2 regions of the Streptomyces sp. NPDC033165 genome follow, and region 2 is predicted to be linked to the other one. Evidence: riboswitches for the same ligand, from Rfam matches in the RefSeq annotation. Region 2 holds a riboswitch; the other holds the start of a gene.
The links. Region 2 has a riboswitch for cobalamin ahead of ACZ5WC_RS00125 (cobalamin biosynthesis protein). Riboswitches for the same ligand answer to the same signal wherever they lie in the genome.
Positions count from the first base shown of each region.

Region 1: another riboswitch for cobalamin. It lies ahead of metE (5-methyltetrahydropteroyltriglutamate--homocysteine S-methyltransferase); the one in region 2 lies ahead of ACZ5WC_RS00125 (cobalamin biosynthesis protein).

Region 1 is NZ_JBVIPK010000026.1:2,486-9,591, reverse strand. Features, by position in the region: gene ACZ5WC_RS32440 (acyl-CoA dehydrogenase family protein) at 1-370, opposite strand, end outside; gene ACZ5WC_RS32435 (CoA-acylating methylmalonate-semialdehyde dehydrogenase) at 367-1,869, opposite strand; cobalamin riboswitch at 2,094-2,272, opposite strand; gene cobF (precorrin-6A synthase (deacetylating)) at 2,414-3,298, shown strand; gene ACZ5WC_RS32425 (hypothetical protein) at 3,309-3,506, opposite strand; cobalamin riboswitch at 3,728-3,942, shown strand; gene metE (5-methyltetrahydropteroyltriglutamate--homocysteine S-methyltransferase) at 4,107-6,431, shown strand; gene ACZ5WC_RS32415 (Imm49 family immunity protein) at 6,558-7,106, shown strand, end outside.
Region 2 is NZ_JBVIPK010000001.1:17,676-24,781, forward strand. Features, by position in the region: gene ACZ5WC_RS00100 (hypothetical protein) at 1-147, opposite strand, end outside; gene ACZ5WC_RS00105 (alpha/beta hydrolase) at 332-1,459, opposite strand; gene ACZ5WC_RS00110 (class II aldolase/adducin family protein) at 1,593-2,252, opposite strand; gene ACZ5WC_RS00115 (inorganic phosphate transporter) at 2,530-3,798, shown strand; gene ACZ5WC_RS00120 (hypothetical protein) at 3,811-4,056, shown strand; cobalamin riboswitch at 4,211-4,365, shown strand; gene ACZ5WC_RS00125 (cobalamin biosynthesis protein) at 4,493-5,470, shown strand; gene ACZ5WC_RS00130 (cobyric acid synthase) at 5,511-7,106, shown strand, end outside.

The DNA of each region.
Region 1 (7,106 bases), on a different contig from region 2:
TGCCCAGCTGCTCCATGGCGCAGAGCGCGGGCAGGTGGCGGCCCCGCTGGGCCTCGGTGCCGTACCGGTCGATCATCCAGCCGACCATGTTGTGGATCGACAGATAGCCCGCGATGGACGGGCAGCCGGTGGCCAGGGCTTCGAAGGCGAGGACCCCGTCGGAGCGGGACAGCTCCGACCCGCCGACGTCCTCCCGTACGTAGACGCCGCCGAGGCCGAGCCCGGCCGCCTTGCGCAGCACGTCGACGGGGAAGTGCTTGTCCTGGTCCCACGCCACTGCGTGCGGGGTCAGATGTTCCTGGGCGAAGTCCAGGGTCGTCTCGACGACGGCGAGCTGGTCGTCGGTGAGGAGCGTGGTCACGGCGCTCACCCCATGGTCGGAATCGTGAAGCTCGCGCCGTCCCGGACACCCGAGGCGGGCCAGCGCGAAGTGACGGTCTTCGTACGGGTGTAGAAGCGGATGGCGTCCGGCCCGTGCTGGTTCAGGTCCCCGAATCCGGACCGCTTCCAGCCGCCGAACGTGTGGTACGCCACCGGCACCGGGATCGGCACGTTGACGCCGACCATGCCCGTGTCGACGCGCCGGGTGAAGTCGCGGGCGGTGTCGCCGTCGCGGGTGAAGAGCGCTACGCCGTTGCCGTAGGGGTGCTCCGAGGGCAGCCGCAGCGCCTCCTCGTAATCGGCGGCCCGGACCACGGACACCACCGGGCCGAAGATCTCCTCCTGGTAGATCCGCATGTCCGGGGTGACCCGGTCGAAGAGGGAGGCGCCCGCGAAGAACCCGTGCTCGTGCCCCTCCAGGGTGAAGTCGCGTCCGTCCACGACCAGTTCGGCGCCCTCCTCGACGCCCAGGTCGACATAGCCGCGCACCCGGTCCACCGCGTCGCGGCCCACCAGCGGACCGAAGTCGGCGTCCGGGTCGTCCGAGCGGCCGATCCGCAGCTCGGCGATCCGCTCGGTGAGCCTGGCCACCAGCGCGTCGGCGGTGGCCTCGCCGACCGGCACGGCCACCGAGATCGCCATGCACCGCTCGCCCGCCGAGCCGTAACCGGCGCCGATCAGCGCGTCCACCGCCTGGTTCAGATCGGCGTCCGGCATCACGATCATGTGGTTCTTCGCCCCGCCGAAGCACTGCGCGCGCTTCCCGTGAGCGGCGGCGGTGGAGTAGACGTGCGCGGCGATCGGCGTCGAGCCGACGAAGCCGAGCGCCTTGACCCGCGGGTCCTCCAGCAGGGTGTCCACGGCCTCCTTGCCGCCGTTGACGACGTTCAGGACGCCGGGCGGAAGGCCCGCCTCCAGGAAGAGCTCGGCCAGCCGCAGGGGCACCGAGGGGTCCCGCTCCGAGGGCTTCAGGATGAAGGCGTTGCCGCAGGCCAGAGCGGGGGCGGCCTTCCACAGCGGGATCATCGCCGGGAAGTTGAACGGGGTGATGCCCGCCACCACGCCGAGCGGGCGGCGCAGTGAGTGGACGTCGATCCCGGCGCCCGCGTTGTCGCTGAACTCGCCCTTCAGCAGGTGCGGGACACCGGCCGCGAACTCCACGACATCCAGCCCGCGCGCGATGTCGCCGTGCGCGTCGGCGACGGTCTTGCCGTGCTCGGAGGAGAGCAGCCGGGCCAGGGAGTCCTTCTCCTTCTCGACGAGCTGGAGGAAGCGCAGCAGCACGCGGGCGCGGCGCTGCGGGTTCCACTCGCCCCACTCGCGCTGGGCCCCGACGGCGTCGGCGATCGCCGACTCGGTCTCGGACCGGCCGGCCAGGGGCACCCGGGCCTGGACCCGGCCGGTGTTGGGGTCGTGGACATCGCCGTAGGCGCCCGAGGTGCCGGACGTGTGCTTGCCGCCGATGAAATGGGTGAGTTCGCGGACCATGGAAGCCTGCTCTCGTCGGTGAGATCGTCAGGTGAGATCCGGGGATGGCGCACAGGCCCGCCGCACCCGGTGCACCGGTCGGGTGCGCGCGGACGGAAGGGCTCGCCGTCGGGGGACGCGAAGGGCGGGGACCGTCAGGGGGCGTGGAGAACCGCTCGCCGGGACGGGCCTGCGGGGCCGTGGGTGCGGACCGGTGCCATGCGTGTCTGCTCCATCCTCGTGGAAACACGGAACATCCCGCGGCCGGTATCCTGACTCCCGGATCAGCGCGCGTCCCCTTGCCTTCCCGACGGCTCCTTCGCCGCCAGTGGCGTGTCCTGCGAGGACGAACTCCCCGGTCACAGTGGCGGGACCGTGCCGGAATCACACCGGCTTCCCTGACACCACGGGCCTTCGGAGCACCCGGCTGCATGCCGGGCACCCACTGCCCCGAAGATATAGTTGGACGTCCTAGTAAGTCCACCCCGCCCGGCGTGCGGCCGGTGGATCATGGCCCGGTCCGTGACGCCTGGCATGATCGGCAGACATGGCGGACATGGCTGACATCAGCGAGGCACCACGGCACATTCTCGTCATCGGCATGGGCGCCGGTGACCCCGACCATCTGACCCTGGCCGCGGTGAAGGCCATGCGCCGGGCCGATGTGTTCTTCGTCCTCGGCAAGGGGCGCGAGAAGGAGTCCCTGACCCGGCTGCGGCGCGACATCCTCGACGAGCACCTCACCGGCCCCTACCGGGTGGTGGAGGCCGAGGACCCGTGGCGCGACCGCACCCAGGACGACGGTGCGCGCTACACCTCGGCCGTGCACGACTGGCGCCACCGCCGCGCCGACATCTGCGAACGCCTGATCATCGAGGAGCTCGCGCCGGGGGAGTGCGGGGCCTTCCTGGTGTGGGGCGACCCGTCCCTGTACGACAGCACGCTCGCGATCCTGGCGGACATCCGGGGCCGCGGCACGGTGAATTTCGGCCATGAGGTGATCCCCGGCATCAGCAGCGTCTCCGCCCTCGCCGCCCGGCACCGCGTCACCCTGAACCGGGTCGGCCGCCCCATCCGCATCACCCCCGGCAGACGGCTCGCCCAGGGCTTCCCCGAGGACGACGGCGACATCGTGGTGATGCTCGACGGCCACGAGACCTTCACCCATCTGACGGGCAGGGGCCTGTGGATCCACTGGGGTGCGTACCTCGGCACCCCCGACGAGATCCTGGTCTCCGGCCCGCTCGACGAGGTCGCCGGCCGGATCCGCCGACTGCGCGCGGAGGCCCGCGAACGGCACGGCTGGATCATGGACACCTACCTGCTGCGGCAGGGGCGGGACGAGGCGGAAGGGGCGGGCCGCCCGGCGGAGGACGCGGGCCGCCCGGCGGAGGACACCGGCCGCCCGGCGGAAGGCGCGGACGGCTCCGGGGATGGCCCGCTCGGCTGACCGTCCGGCGTCAGCGCCGGGACTCGTGTTCCCGGATGACGCCCAGCCCGTGGCCGAGGCTCGGGCACTCGGCGCTCAGGTCGTCACCCCGCACCAGGTAGTTGTGCACCCGGCCGTCCGCCGGCCGCTCGATCGCGCGGTACTGCGTGCCGTTCACGGTGATCGTCCAGTCGTCGCCGTCCTGGGCCCACCCAACTGTCTTCTTCATATGGCGTTTTCCGTTCCTCGGTCGGTTCCGCCGGGGGTCGGCGGGCCGTGTAGTGGGAAGAAGAACGGCTTTTGACGCCCTGTGGTTCCGCCTTCCCTACGCCATTCGGTTACATCTGGGTCTCCGCCTCCGCACACCCCGAGGTGTCGTATGCGGGCACCCGTGTCTCACGTCACCGTTCGAAGTGTGAACAGCGGTGTGCGCTCGGCGGCCGTCCCCTTAGGCTGACCGGTGCAGCTGGTTCGCCCTGTCAGCCGGACAGGGAGTCGTAAGAGGGAACCCGGTGGGAATCCGGGACTGCCCCGCAGCGGTGAGTGGGAACGACCGCCGTCATACGCACTGGGCCCGGCCGGGTCTGGGAAGCGACGGCCAGTAGGTGTCTGCCCCGGCAGGCGCGCCCGCGAGTCCGAAGACCTGCCCGTTGCCCGCACGCGACCGTTCGCGTGCGGAGTTCCCGGTGACCTCGTGGGCGGGTCGGCGCAACCGTCAGGCGGACGGACACGGTTCGGTGTGTCCTGCTCTCCGCCCGATGCGTCACCCCTTCGCGTCCGCGTCCCGTCCCGGGATCAGCAAGCAGCCACGCTCGCGAAGGAGAGTCACGTGACAGCGAAGCCCGCAGCCGCGGCAGCACGGGCCACCGTGTACGGCTACCCCCGCCAGGGCCAGAACCGTGAACTGAAGAAGGCCGTCGAGGGCTACTGGAAGGGCCGTGTCGACGCGGACACCCTCCGGCGGACCGCCGCCGAACTGCGCCGGGGAACCTGGCGGCAGCTCGCCGAGGCCGGAGTCCACGAGGTGCCGACCGGTGATTTCTCGTACTACGACCATGTTCTGGACACCAGCGTCATGGTCGGCGCTGTCCCCGAGCGGCACCGCGCCGCCGTCCGCTCCGACGCCCTCGACGGATACTTCGCCATGGCCCGCGGCACCCAGGACGTCGCGCCGCTGGAGATGACGAAGTGGTTCGACACCAACTACCACTACCTGGTGCCCGAGCTCGGGCCCGACACCGTGTTCACCGCCGACCCCGCCAAGCAGGTCGCCGAGTTCAAGGAAGCCCTCGCGCTCGGCCACACCCCTCGCCCGGTCCTCGTCGGCCCCGTCACCTACCTCCTGCTCGCCAAGGCGGCCCCCGGCGTCGCCGCCGGCTTCGAGCCGCTGACCCTGCTGGACCGGCTCCTCCCGGTGTACGCCGAAGTCCTCGCCGGCCTCCGCGCGGCGGGCGCCGCATGGGTGCAGCTGGACGAGCCCGCCCTCGTCCAGGACCGTACCCCCGCCGAACTGAACGCCGCCGCCCGCGCCTACCGCGAGCTGGGCGCCCTCGCCGACCGGCCCAAGCTGCTGGTCGCCTCCTACTTCGGGCGGCTCGGCGACGCGCTGCCGATCCTGGCCAAGGCCCCCGTCGACGGACTGGCGCTCGACTTCACCGAGTCCGGCGCGGGCAACCTCGACGATCTCGCGGCGGCGGGCGGCCTGCCCGGCAAGCGCCTGGTCGCGGGCGTCGTCAACGGCCGCAACATCTGGATCAACGACTACGAGAAGTCGCTCGCCACCCTCGGCACGCTCCTCGGCCTCGCCGACCGCGTCGACGTCTCCGCCTCCTGCTCCCTCCTCCACGTCCCGCTGGACGCGGACGCCGAACGCGACATCGACCCGCAGATCGCCCGCTGGCTGGCCTTCGCCCGGCAGAAGACCGAGGAGATCGTGGTCCTGGCCCGCGGCCTGGCCGGCGGCACCGGCGCCATCGCGGCCGAACTGGCCGCCAACCGCGCCGACCTCGCCTCCCGCGCCGGGGCCGCCCTCACCCATGACCCGGCCGTCCGGGACCGTACGGCGGCCGTCACCGACGCCGACGGCCGCCGCTCCCAGCCGTACACCGAGCGGGCCGCCGCCCAGCGCGCCCACCTCGGGCTGCCGCTGCTCCCGACCACCACCATCGGCTCGTTCCCGCAGACCACCGAACTGCGCACCGCCCGCGCGGACCTGCGGGCGGGCCGGATCGACGAGGCCGGGTACGAGGAGCGGATCAAGGACGAGATCCGCGAGGTCCTCTCCTTCCAGGAGAAGGCCGGGATCGACGTCCTGGTGCACGGCGAGCCCGAACGCAACGACATGGTCCAGTACTTCGCCGAGCAGCTCACCGGCTACCTCGCCACCCAGCACGGCTGGGTCCAGTCCTACGGCACCCGATACGTCCGCCCGCCGGTGCTCGCCGGGGACGTCTCGCGGCCCGAGCCGATGACCGTGCGCTGGACCGCCTACGCGCAGTCGCTGACCGAGCGCCCCGTCAAGGGCATGCTCACCGGCCCGGTCACCATGCTCGCCTGGTCCTTCGTCCGCGACGACCAGCCGCTCGGCGAGACCGCCCGCCAGGTGGCCCTCGCCCTGCGCGACGAGGTCAACGACTTGGAGGCGAACGGTACTTCGGTCATCCAGGTCGACGAGCCCGCGCTCCGCGAGACGCTGCCGCTGCGGGCCGCCGAGCACGCCGCGTACCTGGAGTGGGCGACCGAGTCCTTCCGGCTCGCCACCGCCGGGGTGCGGCCGGACACCCAGATCCACACCCACATGTGCTACGCGGAGTTCGGCGACATCGTCCGGGCCATCGACGACCTCGACGCCGACGTCATCAGCCTGGAGGCCGCCCGCTCCCATATGCAGGTCGCCCGCGAACTCGCGGCCCACGGCTACCCCCGTGAGGCCGGGCCCGGCGTCTACGACATCCACTCCCCGCGCATCCCGAGCACCGAGGAGGCGGCGGCCCTGCTGCGCAAGGGACTTGAGGCCATCCCGGCCGAGCGGCTCTGGGTGAACCCCGACTGCGGCCTGAAGACCCGCGGCTGGCCCGAGACCCGGGCCTCCCTGGAGAACCTGGTCGCCGCCGCGCGGCGGATCCGCGCGGAGCTGCCCACCGAAGCGGCGTGATCCGCCCCGGGGCGGCAGCGGCCACCGCCGCTTCCGCCCCGGGGTGTTCCCCTGCGGACCGGTGAGTGTCCGAGCCCGCTGATAGCGTGCCGCTTCCAGGTCGAAGATCACGAAAGGGCTGCGGACGTGCGGGAAGTCATGTGTCATGAGGTGGATGCCCGGCGCTTGGGCGAGGCGTCCGAGGGCATCGTCGGGCGCGCCGCGGGGCGGTGGCACCGGATGCGCTACGACGACCCGGCCCCGCGGCGCATGGCCGAAGCGGCCGACGAACTGCTCGACCACGTCGCCGCGCGCACCGCGCAGGGAGTAGTGCTCGACGATGTGGCCCGCTCCGCGCTGCGCACGGCGGCCGAGTGCCGCCTGGGAGAGTTGAGCGTCGGCTGCTACCCCGACGGCGACCAGGAGATCTTCTTCCCACTGATCGGCGAGAAGCTCAGCACCGAGGACATATCCTTCAGCGAAGCCTTCGGCCACGTGGGAGCACAGGCCCCCTCGGCCCGGACCTGGCTCGACACCTTCGCGGTCTGCTTGGCCAGCGGCCTCGTATGGGACTGGCAGCGGGTGATCGGACTGCTGCTGCGGAACGACTTCGCGCCCGATATCCACGAAGAAGTGCCCCACTCCCCGCTCACCTCGGCATCGGACCCGGCGGACCTCGCCGCGATGGACGCGCTG
Region 2 (7,106 bases):
GGGGCCCGGGGTCCCCGGGGCCCCGGCGGCCCAGTGGGCGATGCGTACGGCGTCGGCGAGCACCGCCCTGGCCTGGTGGGCCAGTTCCGTGCGCGGCGGGGTGCCCTCGGGCGGCCGGGGGGCCGGCCTGGTGCGCCGGGTGGTCACGGCCTTGCGGGCGGTGGCAAGGGGTCGCGGGCGGACAAGTCGCAGCCTGGAGTCGCGCGGGGTACGGGACGTCACGGGGAGCAGTCTTGCCCCTGACGGCCCGAAAGCCCAAACGGAAGGCGTTTCACCGGCATATGGAAGGCCTCGCCGGTACCGCCGACAGGGGGCCGATCACCGCATCGGCTCACATCAGGGGTGTGAGGAAGCGCCGCAGGGTCTCCTCGTAGCGGGCCGGGTCCGCGTTCCACATCGCCGCGTGCGGAGCCCGCGCCACGGCGTGGAGGCTGACCAGGCCCGGACGGCGGGCGGCGAGTTCGCGGGAGGGCCCCCAGGGGGCGATCGAGTCGTCGGGCCCGTGCAGGATCAGGGTCGGGGTGCGCAGCGCGTCGGGCACCGAGGTGTCCAGCAGCGGGGCGCCGCTCATCCCGGTCCGGCCCTGGGCGGCGCGGACCGCCAGCGGCAGCAGAGCGGCCGGGACGCCGCGGGCCGCGGCCAGGGCGCGCAGGGTGACCGGCCAGTCGAGCACCGGGGAGTCGAGGACGAGGCCGCTGATCCGGTCGCGGAGCGGGGATTCGACCGCGGCGAGCAGGGCCATCGTCGCGCCGGTGGACCAGCCGTGCAGGATCACGTTCGCGGCCCCGTAGCGCAACGCGTGGCGGAGGGCCGCGTCGACGTCGCGCCACTCGGAGGCGCCGAAGTGGCTGAGGCCGTCGGCGGAGCGGGGGGCTCCGGGGTCTCCCCGGTAGGCGAGGTCGAGCACGGGGAAGCGGTGCCGGTGGAGGAAGCCCATCAGGTTCATGGGGTGGGCCCGGGTGGTGCCGAGGCCGTGCACGGTGATGACCCAGGTGCGGCGTGCGCCGGGTACGTACCAGGCAGGCAGCGTTCCGAGCTCGCCGGGGATCTCCACCTCCCGGTGGTCGAGGCCGAGGTCGCTGCCCGGGTCCCCGTCGTACAGCTCAGTCGTGAGCCGGACCTTCGCGCCCGGTTCGAGGAGGCCGTGGATGACCCGCTCCAGCCTGCGCACGACGGTGTCGGCGGCGGCGGGGGCCCCTTCGACGACAGGCCCGACCACCGCGTGGACATCGGGGCCTGCCAGCCCGTACGTGCCGGGCCGGAGCGCGGAGAAGGATCGGGTGAGGGTGACCTGTCCGGCCGCGGTGGCGTGCACGGTGAGTCTGCGGTCGGCGGGCAGGGACCGTCCGGGGGCCGCCTTGAGGGCGGCGTCGCTGGCGTACCGGCCGGCCGCGACCGCTGCCGCACCGGCGCCGAGGATCGTGGTGACGGCCGTTGCCGTCGCAGTTGCCGGGCGCACGGCTCCAGTGTCGTGGGGCGGACGGCGGGGTGCCAGCGGGCGGGGGCCGTGCGGGGCGGGCGGGGGCCGTGCGCGGCCCGCGCCCCGGGTCTGCCCGCGCCCCGCGCCCCTTCCCGTGCCCGGGCGCTCCGGATCAGCCCGGCTGGCCGTAGGTCCTGAGCGCCTCGGTCACCTCGGCGAGCTGGGCCTCGCTGAGCAGGGCCGGGGTGCGGCCCGGTACGGAGTCGGCCGTGAGCCACAGCCGGCACAGCCACTCCAGCTGGGCGGTGCGCTCGTAGGCCTGGTCGAGGGTGTCGCCGTAGGTGACGGTGCCGTGGTTGGCCAGGAGGCAGCCGGTGCGGTCGCGCAGGGCGGTGAGCATGGCGTCGGCCAGCTCCGGGGTGCCGTAGCGGGCGTAGGCGGCGGTGCGGACGGGGCCGCCGAGGATGGCGGCCGCGTAGTGCACGAGCGGCACCTCGGGCAGCAGCGTGGAGACGGCGGTGGCGTGCACCGCGTGGGTGTGGACCACGGCGGCGGCGCCGGTCTCGCGGTAGACCGCGAGGTGGAGGGGGAGTTCGCTGGTCGGCCGGAGGTCCCCGACGACCTGGCGGCCGTCGAGGTCGACGCCGACCGTGTCACGGGGGCCGAGCCGGTCGTAGGGCACCCCGCTGGGGGTCACCAGGACCAGGTCTCCGACACGGGCGGACACATTGCCCGAGGTGCCGACGACGAGGCCGTCCGCGGCGCTGCGGCGGGCGGTCGCGACCACCTCCTCCCAGGTCCGGGCGACGGATTCCGGCTGCTGCTCGCTCATGGGGCGAGCGTAGGGGCGGGGGGCGGAAACCGGAACGTCGTGCCCCACGTGACCGGGATCTCCTCCGGAGCCGGAGACGCGCCTCAAAAACTTCACCAACGAGCAGTAAAGGGCAGACCAGACGGCGCCCCAGGGGACTCCCGCCGCCCCTCCCGCACACAAGCGGAATCAGTCGCCTCCGGTTGGGGTCACCACAGCGCCCTGCTCAGTTCATCTTCCGTTCACCCAGGTTGCCTACGGTCCACGAGCCACTGACGCCGAACGATTGCCTGGGTAAATGGAACACATCACGCTGCTGCTTGCGATTGTGGTCGTAACAGCTCTCGTGTTCGATTTCACGAACGGTTTCCACGACACCGCCAACGCGATGGCGACCACCATCTCGACCGGCGCGATGAAGCCCAAGACAGCGGTGGCGATGTCCGCCGTTCTCAACCTGATCGGCGCCTTCCTGTCGGTGGAGGTCGCCAAGACGATCTCCGGCGGGATCGTCAACGAAGACGGCATCAGAACCGAGGTCATCTTCGCGGCGCTCGTCGGCGCCATCCTGTGGAATCTCCTGACCTGGCTGGTCGGCCTGCCCTCCAGCTCCTCCCACGCCCTGTTCGGCGGTCTGATCGGCGCCGCGGTCATGTCGGCCGGCTGGTCCTCGATCAACGGCGGCACCGTCGTCACCAAGGTGCTGCTGCCCGCGGTCGCCGCTCCGCTGGTCGCCGGTCTCGCAGCGATGCTGGCCACGCGGCTGACGTACCGGATCAACCGGAACGTCACCGACCCGAACCAGCTCAAGTCGACGGCCAAGGGCTACCGGGCCGGACAGATCGCCTCGGCCGGTCTCGTCTCCCTCGCCCACGGCACCAACGACGCCCAGAAGACGATGGGCATCATCACCCTGGCCCTGGTGACCGGCGGCGTCCTCGCCCCCGGCTCCAACCCGCCGATGTGGGTCATCGTCTCCGCCGGTGTCGCCATCGCGCTCGGCACCTACCTCGGCGGCTGGCGCATCATCCGCACCATGGGCAAGGGCCTGACCGACCTCCAGCCGCCGCAGGGCTTCGCCGCCCAGACCAGCGCGGCGACCGTCATCCTGGCCTCCTCGCACCTCGGCTTCTCGCTCTCCACCACCCAGTCCTGCTCGGGTGCCGTGATGGGCGCGGGCCTCGGCCGCAAGGGCGGCGTGGTCCGCTGGTCCACCGCCACCCGGATGTTCGTCGCCTGGGGCCTCACGCTCCCGGCCGCGGGTCTGGTCGGCGCGGGTGCCGAGTTCCTCACCAAGCAGGGCCCCTGGGGTGTCGCCCTCACCGCGGCCATCCTGGTCGGCGGCTCCTTCGCCATCTGGCTGGCCTCGCGCCGCCAGCCGGTCGACCACACCAACGTCAACGACACCGAGGAAGCGACGGCGGACGAGCCGCAGGGCGTCGTCACCACCGCCATCGCCGCGGTCTCCCCGCCCCCCGCGGGCGCACCGGTCTCCGACCTCTCGACCACCATCCCGGCCCCGGCCGCGGCACCCGACGACACGCCCCGCCCCGCGGCCACGGTGTAAGGACAGATCCGTATGAAAATCGACTGGGCAGCTCTCGCCACCGTCTTCGGTGTCAGTCTCGTGATCACCGTCGCCCTGGTCGGCGTCTTCACCCTGGGCATCGTCGCCCTCTCGAAGCTGTCGGCCCCGGCCGGCGGCAGCGGCTCCGGCAGCGGCGCCTCCGGCGGAACCGCCGCGCTGGCGCGCACCAGCGCGTACGCCTGCTTCGCGGCGTGCGTGGCGGCGGTCTCCTACGGGATCTATCTGATCGTCGCCTGACGCGTCCCACGGCACCCCTCATCGGGCCGGACACACCTCGTGTGTGTCCGGCCCGATGTGCGTCTGCGCACACCGGGCCTCCGCAGGTCAACAGCAAGTTGACGGCTGTTCTCGCAGCGTGGTGGACTGCCGGAGCCATTCACGGCGACAGCAGAGGAAGCCGGTGCGAGTCCGGCGCGGTCCCGCCACTGTCACCGGGGAGCACTCCCCCACACCGGACGTCACGACCTGTCGGGACACCGGATGTCACGGCCCGTCGCGCACGGGCTGGAAGGCCGGGGGAGCTGCGGATCCGGGAGCCAGGAGACTCTCGTCGCCGCTCTCGTCGAACCAGGGCGCGGACCCTGAGTTAAGGACCTATGCCATGTCCGGCCGCCGTGCGCCGCATCCAGTGCCCCCTCGTTCCGGAACGCCCCGACCCACGACGGGCTGAGCCGTGCGTGCCGATCGCCTCTTCGCGTGCGGCGCCACGGCCGGAATGGTCGCCGACGCGCTGTTCGGCGACCCCCGGCGGGGGCACCCCGTCGCCGGGTTCGGCCGGGCCGCCGCACGCGTGGAGTCCCTGCTGTGGCGTGACGACCGGGGCCGGGGCGCGCTGCACACCCTCATCTGCGCCGGAGGCGCCGTGGGGGCCGCCGCGCTGGCCGCCCGTGCGGTACGGGAGCGCCCCGCGCTCGCCGTCGCGCTGACCGCCGCCGCCACCTGGTCGGTCGTCGGCGGTACGTCCCTGGGCCGGGAGGCCCGCGCCATCGGGGGCGCGCTGACCGCCGGGGACCTTGAGGCGGCCCGGGAAAGGCTGCCGCATCTGTGCGGGCGCGACCCGCACTCCCTGGACGGGCCGGGTATCGCCCGTGCCGTCGTGGAATCGGTCGCCGAGAACACTTCGGACGCCGTCGTCGGCGCGCTCGTGTGGGGCGCCATCGGCGGGGTGCCCGGACTCGTCGGCTTCCGGGCCGTGAACACGCTCGACGCGATGGTCGGCCACAAGTCGCCCCGCCACCGGCGTTACGGCTGGGCCTCGGCTCGCCTGGACGACCTCGCTGGGTGGCCCGGCGCCCGGCTGACGGCCGCGCTGGCCGTGGTGGCGGGCGGGCGGCCGTCCGAGGCCGTACGCGCCTGGAAGGCGGACGCGGGGCGCCACCCGAGCCCGAACGCGGGACCGGTGGAGGCCGCGTTCGCGGGGGCGCTCGGCGTACGGCTGGGAGGAACGCTGGCGTACGCGGGGCGCGTGGAGCACCGGCCCGTACTGAACGGGGAGTCCGGCCGGGACGTGCGCGGCGACGACATCGAACGCGCGGTGCGGCTGTCGCGCCGGGTGAGTGCACTGGCTCTGGGTGTGTGCGTGGCGGCGCGGATGGTCGCGGGGCGGGCCGCCGGGCGGTCGGCTGCGGGACAGAAGCGGGGGCGGTCATGAACGGTCCGGCACGGAACGCGGTACGGGAACGGGAGCGGGCATGAGTGGTGGGCTGCTGGTCGCGGGGACCACATCGGACGCGGGCAAGAGCGTCGTCACGGCGGGCATCTGCCGCTGGCTGGTGCGCCGGGGCGTGAAGGTCGCGCCGTTCAAGGCGCAGAACATGTCCCTCAACTCCTTCGTGACCCGCGAGGGCGCGGAGATCGGGCGCGCCCAGGCGATGCAGGCGCAGGCGGCCCGGGTGGAGCCGACCGCCCTGATGAACCCGGTGCTGCTGAAGCCGGGCGGCGACCGGTCCAGCCAGGTGGTCCTGATGGGCAGGCCGGTCGGTGAGATGAGCGCCCGGGGCTACCACGGGGGGCGCCAGGAGGCGCTGCTCGGGACGGTCACGGACTGCCTGGAGCAGCTGCGGTCGGCCTATGACGCGGTGATCTGCGAAGGGGCCGGTTCGCCGGCCGAGATCAACCTCCGCCGGACCGACATCGTGAACATGGGCATCGCGCGGGCGGCCCGGTTCCCCGTGCTGGTGGTCGGGGACATCGACCGGGGCGGGGTCTTCGCCTCGTTCTTCGGGACGACGGCGCTGCTCAGCGCCGAGGACCAGTCGCTGGTCGCGGGCTATCTGGTGAACAAGTTCCGGGGTGATGTCTCGCTGCTGGAACCGGGGCTGGACATGCTGACCGGGCTGACCGGGCGACGGACGTACGGAGTTCTGCCGTACGCCCACGGACTCGGCATCGACGAGGAGGACGGCCTGCGGGTGTCCCTGCGGGGTGCGGTACGGGAGTCGGTCGTGGCTCCCCCGCACGGTGAGGACGTGTTGCGGGTCGCGGTGTGCGCGGTGCCGTTGATGTCGAACTTCACGGACGTGGACGCGCTGGCCGCCGAACCGGGCGTCGTGGTGCGGTTCGTGGACCGGGCCGAGGAGCTGGCCGACGCGGACCTGGTGGTCGTGCCCGGGACGCGGGGCACGGTCAAGGCGCTGGCCTGGCTGCGCGAGCGGGGTCTCGCGGACGCGCTGGTGCGGCGGGCGGCGGAGGGCCGGCCGGTGCTGGGCATCTGCGGCGGGTTCCAGGTGCTCGGTGAGCGGATCGAGGACGAGGTGGAGTCGCGGGCGGGGGTCGTGGACGGGCTGGGGCTGCTGCCGGTGACCGTCCGCTTCGACCGGGCCAAGACGCTGGCGCGGCCGGTGGGTTCGGCGCTGGGTGAGGTGGTGGAGGGGTACGAGATCCACCACGGGGTGGCCGATGTGCGGGGCGGGGAACCGTTCCTGGACGGGTGCCGGGTGGGGGCGGTGTGGGGGACGCACTGGCACGGGTCGCTGGAGAGCGACGCGTTCCGGCGGCGGTTCCTGGCGGAGGTGGCCCGGGCCGCCGGGCGGCGGTTCGTTCCTGCGCCGGACACGAGTTTCGGGGTGCTGCGGGAGGAGCAGTTGGACCGGCTGGGGGATCTGGTGGAGGAGCATGCGGATACGGATGCGCTGTGGCGGCTGATCGAGGGCGGGGCGCCGGCCGGGTTGCCGTTCGTGCCGCCGGGGGCGCCGCCGTCGGGGGCGGGTGCGTCGTCGGAGAGCCGGGGCGCCGGCCCGGACCCCGCTCCTCGATCGCCGGAGGGGCTTGCAGTGACCGGTCACGTC